DNA from 3 places in the Pantoea sp. GABEPS69 genome. Region 1 is predicted to be linked to each of the others. Evidence: predicted binding sites of a transcription regulator. Region 1 holds the regulator's gene; each other region holds the start of a gene.
The links. The regulator PurR, encoded in region 1, represses purine synthesis genes. The targets are predictions, from matches to a motif close to CANGCAAACGTTTGCNTG.
Positions count from the first base shown of each region.

Region 2: a site for PurR is predicted at 916-933, ahead of gcvT (glycine cleavage system aminomethyltransferase GcvT). Genes of this name have one in related genera too.
Region 3: a site for PurR is predicted at 1,397-1,414, ahead of PVE98_RS17915 (nucleoside-specific channel-forming protein Tsx). Genes of this name have one in related genera too.

Region 1 covers NZ_CP118618.1:2,208,302-2,210,568, reverse strand. Annotated here, with positions in the region: gene punR (DNA-binding transcriptional activator PunR) at 1-497, shown strand, start outside; gene purR (HTH-type transcriptional repressor PurR) at 494-1,519, opposite strand; gene PVE98_RS10855 (YnhF family membrane protein) at 1,805-1,894, shown strand; gene PVE98_RS10850 (C40 family peptidase) at 1,941-2,267, opposite strand, start outside.
Region 2 covers NZ_CP118618.1:744,564-746,830, forward strand. Annotated here, with positions in the region: gene ubiI (FAD-dependent 2-octaprenylphenol hydroxylase) at 1-548, shown strand, start outside; gene gcvT (glycine cleavage system aminomethyltransferase GcvT) at 991-2,085, shown strand; gene gcvH (glycine cleavage system protein GcvH) at 2,108-2,267, shown strand, end outside.
Region 3 covers NZ_CP118618.1:3,671,196-3,673,462, reverse strand. Annotated here, with positions in the region: gene yjdN (VOC family metalloprotein YjdN) at 1-56, shown strand, start outside; gene PVE98_RS17915 (nucleoside-specific channel-forming protein Tsx) at 299-1,165, opposite strand; gene PVE98_RS17910 (ATP-binding protein) at 1,441-2,267, opposite strand, start outside.

The DNA.
Region 1 (2,267 bases):
TGGCCGACGGACGCGTCGACGTGGCGATCGGCGCCACCCAGGCGATCCCGGTCGGCGGGCGCTTTTCCTTTCGCGATATGGGCGCGCTGAACTGGCGCTGCGTCGTGGCGCGCCACCATCCGCTGACGCAGCAGCCGCAGCTCGACGACGACGCGCTGCGCGTCTGGCCGTCGCTGGTGCTGGAGGATACCTCGCGCGCGCTGCCGCGCCGCATGACCTGGACGCTGGATAACCAGCGCCGACTGGTGGTGCCGGACTGGCAGGCGGGGCTGGCGTGCGTGCTGGATGGCTTATGCGTGGCGATGATGCCGGGCCATCTGGCGCGTCCGCTGCTGGATAAGGGCGAGCTGGCGGAGCTGACGCTGCCTGCACCCTTTCCGGAAAGTCACTGCTGCGTGAGCTGGTCGGAGGCGCGCGCATCGCCGGCGCTTAGCTGGTTGCTCAGCTATCTCGGCGATGCGCAAACGCTCAATCAGGAGTGGTTAAGCGAGGATTAACGGCGGTAGTCGCGGAACGGGCCGTCGCCGACCGAGCGGCGCTCAATCAGCGTGGGATGCACTTCGATGGTCTGCGACACTTCGCGTTTGCTGGTGATGCGATCGAGCAGCATCTCCAGCGCCTTCTCGCCCAGCTGGGCTTTAGGCTGATGCACGGTGGTCAGCGCCGGAGTGAAGTAGCGCGCGTTGCGCACGTTGTCATAGCCGATCACCGAAATATCCTGCGGCACGCGCAGTCCCATCTCGTCGGCGGCGCAGATCGCGCCCATCGCCATAATATCACCGCCGCAAAAGATCGCCGTCGGGCGCTGCTTCTGCTGCAGGATCTGCTGCATCGCCTGATAGCCCGATTCCGGTTCGAAATCGCCCTGTACGATCCATTCGGGACGCACCGCGATGCCTGCTTCCTCCAGCGCTTGCAAAAAGCCCGCATGGCGCCCGCCGCCGGTGTTGCGCTCCAGCTGGCCGGGAATGGCGCCGATATCGCGATGGCCGCGTTCAATCAGATAGCGTCCCGCCAGATAGCCGCCCTGGAAAGCGTTATCGAGCACGGTGTCGGTAAAATCGCCGCGCGATTCGCCCCAGTCCATGACCACCATCGGAATATTGCGGTTCTCTTCCAGCATCTTCAGCAGATCGTCCGGATACTCGGAGCACATCACCAGCAGGCCGTCGACGCGCTTCTGCGCCATCATCGACAGATAGGCGCGCTGCTTTTGCAGATCGTTGTGGGCGTTGCCAAGAATTAAGGTGTAGCCCCGCTCGAAGCAGTGGTGCTCGACCGCTTCGATGATTTCCGCAAAATAGGGCGCTTCGCTGGAGGTGGCAAGCAGCCCCAGCGTTTTAGTGTGGTTGACCTTCAGGCTGCGCGCCACGGCGCTGGGCGAATAGTGTAATTCCTGAATCGCCTGCCAGACGGCGTTGCGCGTCTCTTCCGCAACGAAGCGCGTTTTATTGATCACGTGGGAAACGGTGGTGGTGGAAACACCCGCGCGCTTCGCGACATCTTTAATTGTTGCCATTAAAAAGAGACTCCAGAACTTATCAATAACCCACTGATAAGCATAATGTTAAACGTTTGCGTCCGCTAAGAGAGTTTTCTGTTAATTCGCTACAGTTTTTGTCGGTGAAATACTCACTGGGCAGGACAAAACAGGGGCTGTTGCGTACGAACGGTACGGGCGTTGCGTCAGTTGCGCAACAAAGCCGGGGATTCTAACAAGGCTTGCGGGATAAAACGAGATTTTTACCGACAACTATGGGAAAATCGCACAAGACCCTGATAATTGTGTGGATAAGGAGAGGAAATGAGCACCGATTTGAAACTGGCATTAATGACCACCGGCGCGGCGCTGCTGATGATTGTGGCCTTTAGCTTTACCGCCGTCATGCACTAACAGACAGCGATAAAAAAACCGGGATTATCCCGGTTTTTTTTCGCGTTTAGCGAATGGTTTTCGGCGTCATTACCCGGCGCGCGCCGATATAGTGACGCTGCCAGTAATCATCCGAGAGCCCGCTAATCTGGATATCTTTTCCGGTGCGCGGCGACTGAATGAATTTGCCGTTGCCGAGGTAAACCCCGACGTGGTCGGCGGTGCCGCGGCCGTTGATACGAAAGAAGACCAGGTCGCCTTTTTCCAGCGACTCGCGCTTCACCGGCGCAGCGTCGCGCAGGTGGTACATTTCGTTGGCGGTGCGCGGGATTCTGAATTTTACCAAATCTTTATAGGCGTACCAGACGAGGCCGCTGCAGTCGAAACCGGTATG
Region 2 (2,267 bases), 1.5 Mb from region 1:
ATCCGCACCTGAGCTCTATCGTCTGGTCGCTCTCGCCGCAGGAAGCGAGCCGGCTGGAGAGCATGCCGCAGGCGCTGTTCAATCAGCAGCTGGCGGTGGCGTTCGACATGCGCCTCGGTCTCTGCGAACTGGCGAGCGAGCGTAAAACCTTCCCGCTGATGGCGCGCTACGCCCGCAATTTCGCGGCGCATCGTCTGGCGCTGGTGGGCGACGCCGCGCATACCATTCATCCGCTGGCGGGGCAGGGCGTGAATCTCGGCTTTATGGACGCCGCAGAGCTGATTGGCGAAATCCGACGCCTGCACCAGCAGGGCAAGGATATCGGTCAGCATCTCTATCTGCGTCGCTACGAGCGCAGCCGCAAACACAGCGCGGCGCTGATGCTGGCGGGCATGCAGGGCTTTCGCGAGCTGTTCGCCGGCAGCCATCCGGCGAAAAAGCTGCTGCGCGATCTGGGACTAAAGCTGGCGGATACGCTGCCCGGCGTTAAACCCACGATGCTGCGTCAGGCGATGGGGCTAAACGATATGCCTGCCTGGCTGCGCTAAGCCGCACATTGCTTTCGTTGAGCCAGCCTTGCGCTGGCTTTTTTTACGCCTTTTGATCGCCCTGCACCAAAAACGAGCGGGACTGCACCTTTAGCGAGCCTCGTTTGATTTATTCTAATTTTACCCCCTTGTTCGCATTAGTTTTATTTATTACATGGCGATATCTGCCGAGTGCGTTGTTAACATTTTGCGCGCCATCGCTGATTATCTTGCTGCGCATAACGGCGATACGCCTCTTTCCTGCGTGGTAAATCACAAAAACGCAGTTAATTATGCTGTCATCTTTGCGCGCCGCTCAAGAGACATGCTTCAATTCGACCCTGTACAGCTTATGGTTAAATCGTCTTTTCAATGATAACGTCAGGGAAAAGAGAACGTTTGCGCCGGGCGATAAGCAGGCTGACGCCCGCCCGAAACTTACCCGCTTCGCGACAGGATGGTTATGACTCAGCAAACCCCTTTGTTTGAACAGCATCAGGCCTGCGGCGCCCGCATGGTCGACTTCCACGGCTGGATGATGCCGCTGCACTACGGTTCGCAAATTGACGAACACCATGCCGTGCGTCAGGACGCCGGAATGTTCGACGTGTCGCATATGACTATCGTCGATCTGCACGGCGCGCAGACGCGCGATTTTCTGCGGCATCTGCTGGCGAACGATGTTGCTCGCCTGACGCAGCCCGGCAAAGCGCTCTACACCGGCATGCTGAACGCCTCCGGTGGCGTCATTGACGATTTGATTGTTTACTTTATGACCGACGACTTTTTCCGTCTGGTGGTCAACTCGGCCACGCGCGAAAAGGATCTGGCGTGGATCGGCAAACATGCTCAGGCCTATGGCGTGGCGCTGACCGAGCGTGACGACCTGGCGCTTATCGCCGTACAGGGGCCGCAGGCGCAGCAGAAGGCGCAGACGCTGTTCAGCGCGGAGCAGCGCGACGCGGTCGCCGGGATGAAACCCTTTTTCGGCGTGCAGTCCGGCGACCTGTTTATCGCCACCACCGGCTACACCGGCGAAGCGGGCTATGAAATCGCGCTGCCAGCCGCCGCCGCGGCGGATTTCTGGCAGCGTCTGCTTGAAGCGGGCGTCAAGCCGGCTGGACTGGGCGCGCGCGACACGCTGCGTCTGGAAGCGGGCATGAACCTCTACGGCCAGGAGATGGACGAAGGCGTTTCGCCGCTGGCGGCCAATATGGGCTGGACCATCTGCTGGGAGCCGACCGATCGCGATTTTATCGGGCGCGAAGCGCTGGAGATGCAGCGTGAAAGAGGCACCGACAAGCTGGTTGGCCTGATCATGACAGAGAAAGGGGTGCTGCGCGGCGGGCAGCCGGTGCGCTTTACAGACGCGCAGGGCCAGCCGCAGCAGGGCGTGATCACCAGCGGCTCCTTCTCGCCGACGCTCGGCTACAGCATTGCGCTGGCGCGCGTGCCGGCAGGCATTGGCGAAAGCGCTATCGTCGAGATCCGCCAGCGCGAAATGCCGGTAAAAGTAACCAAACCTGTTTTTGTACGCGGCGGCAAGCCGGTTCAGTAATCTATTTTCAGGAGAAAGGGCGATGAGCAATGTGCCAAACGAATTGAAATACCGTGACAGCCATGAGTGGGTGCGTAAGGAAGCGGACGGCACCTTTACCGTCGGCATTACCGAACACGCTCAGGAGCTGTTAGGCGACATGGTCTTTGTCGATCTGCCGGATGTCGGCAACAGCTACTCAG
Region 3 (2,267 bases), 1.5 Mb from region 1:
TTATCGATAAGTTCGGCATTCCGTGGCGCATCAACGTCGAGAAGCCACAGGAATAAGTTAGGTTCAGGCAGGTAAAGCGCTTACGTAGTGAGTCTGATCCGATCGCAAAGTCGCTCAAGGCATCCTTGCTTGCTCGGCCCGCGCGGATACGCACCTCATCCTTGAGGTGCGCCCGTAAACGGGCCAACGCGCTGGGTTGTTCAAAAACGCTCCCGGCGTTTTTGTCCTTGCCGCGGGACGCTTTGCTCTTCGGCTCAGGCTCACCGCTTTATAAGATCGGTGCTATTAGCCCGCTTTATCAGAAGTTATAACCCGCCACCAGGTAGTAACCCCAGCCGGTTGATTTCACTTCAAACGGTCCACGACCAAAGTTCAGCTCCTGACCATCCGCCCACTGACCGCCGTTATGGAAGTAACGCGCCACGGCGGAAATATGCCAGTGGTCGTAGCCCAGCGACAGAATATGACTGGAGGCGACAGAGTTGCTGGTGCGCGATGCGTCTGACTTGTCGCGCAGATCGGAACCCCAGTCGAAGTTGGTAAAGCCGATATAGCTCAGGTTGCCGCCCCACAGCGTGGTAATCGGCACCATATATTTCACCTTGAAGCGATAGCCATCCCAGCTGTTCTCGTTCGCCGCGCCGTAGTTCTCCCACTGATATTTGGCGTAGACGTTAAGCGACAGGCCGACGTCGCTGTGCGTGTCGATGTCGGTGCCGAGACCCATATACCAGGTGTTCTGACGGTTATCGCTGTTGCGGCCCATATCGTAGATATAGTTGTTGGCGAAGTACCACTCTTTGAACGGACCGAAGGCCAGACTGGTGCCGGTCAGCTTATCGATAGAGAAACGCGGCTCGATTTCCATGAACATCGGCGAACCATGGTCGAAAATGCCGTTGGCGTTGCTGTTGCCCATGCCGAAGAAGTTGGTCAGATCGAGGTAGCCGTAAAAATCGAACCAGTCTTTTTTCGCGAAGGCTTCATATTCCAGATAAACGTCGTTATTGAACTGCGGTCCGAAGCGAGTGTGATAGCTGCCCACCACGTTAACGCTCTGGTGCCACCAGTCGGAGAGATATTGCGGATCGCTTTCGGCGGCCTGCGCGCCGCTGCTCAGGGAGGTTGCCAGCAAGGCGCCTGCTATCAAGGTTTTAAATTTCATTATCATTAACCACATGCTTTTGACCGCGCAGCGACGCAGTCAGAGTGAAATCGATCCCAGAGTGGGGCGGCGAAGATGTAACCGTTTTTTACAGCCGGTTTTTGACCTGCGTAGCCTGACCGTTACAGGGCGATAGAAAATAGATTTTGCTCACGTTTGTCAAAATGTGTTGCATTGCATTTACGTGAAAATGTGAAGTGTGTCACGAAAATAAGCGGCGGCGAACGGAACGCCGCAACCGTTTACGTTGTCGGCATCGCGCACGAACGTGAAAATCAGGGCAGGGTGACGCGAACCTGCAGACCGCAGATGGCGCCCTGCGGATTGAGGCAGTTGGAGAGGGAAACCTGGATATGGTGTTTTTGCGCCACGCTGCGCACGATCGACAACCCTAAACCGCTGCCCTGCGCCTTCACGGTCGGCGACCGGGTAAAGCGATCAAAGGCGCGATCGATAAAGGCTCCCGGCATGCCGGGACCGTTATCGACGATATCGACCACCGTGCGATCGCCGACGCGATGCAGCAAGACGTCCACCAGGCTGCCTTCCGGCGTATGCAGCATGGCGTTGCCGATCAGATTATCGAACAGGCTGCGCAGCTCGGAACGGCTCGCCTGCAAATGATAGTGCGTCGAGCCGTTAAAGCCGATATCGATGCCGCGCTTGTCGGCCACCACCATCAGCTGCTCGATGCTCTCTTTCAGCAGATCCTCCAGCTCGATATTTTCTACCGAAGCGACCACGGTTTTATCTTCCTGGCGCGAAATATTGAGCAGCTGCGTCACCAGATGGCGCGTGCGCGTCACGCCCGCTTCCAGCTGATCGAACTGGCGGCTCGCTTCGCCCGGCTGAATATGCTGGCGCAGGTTCTCCAGCTGCAGCGTCACCGCCGTCACCGGCGTGCGCAGCTCGTGCGCCGCGTCCTCCAGGAACTGGCGCTGCGACGACCAGGCGGCGCGCAGCTTGTTGAGCAGCGAGTTGTAGGCCTCGACCAGCGGCAGGATCTCGTCCGGCAGCCCTTCAGGCGACACCAGATGAGGATGCAGCGTCTCCTGCGCGGCGATTTCGCGCGAGGCGACGCGCAGATCGCGGGTGATCTTGC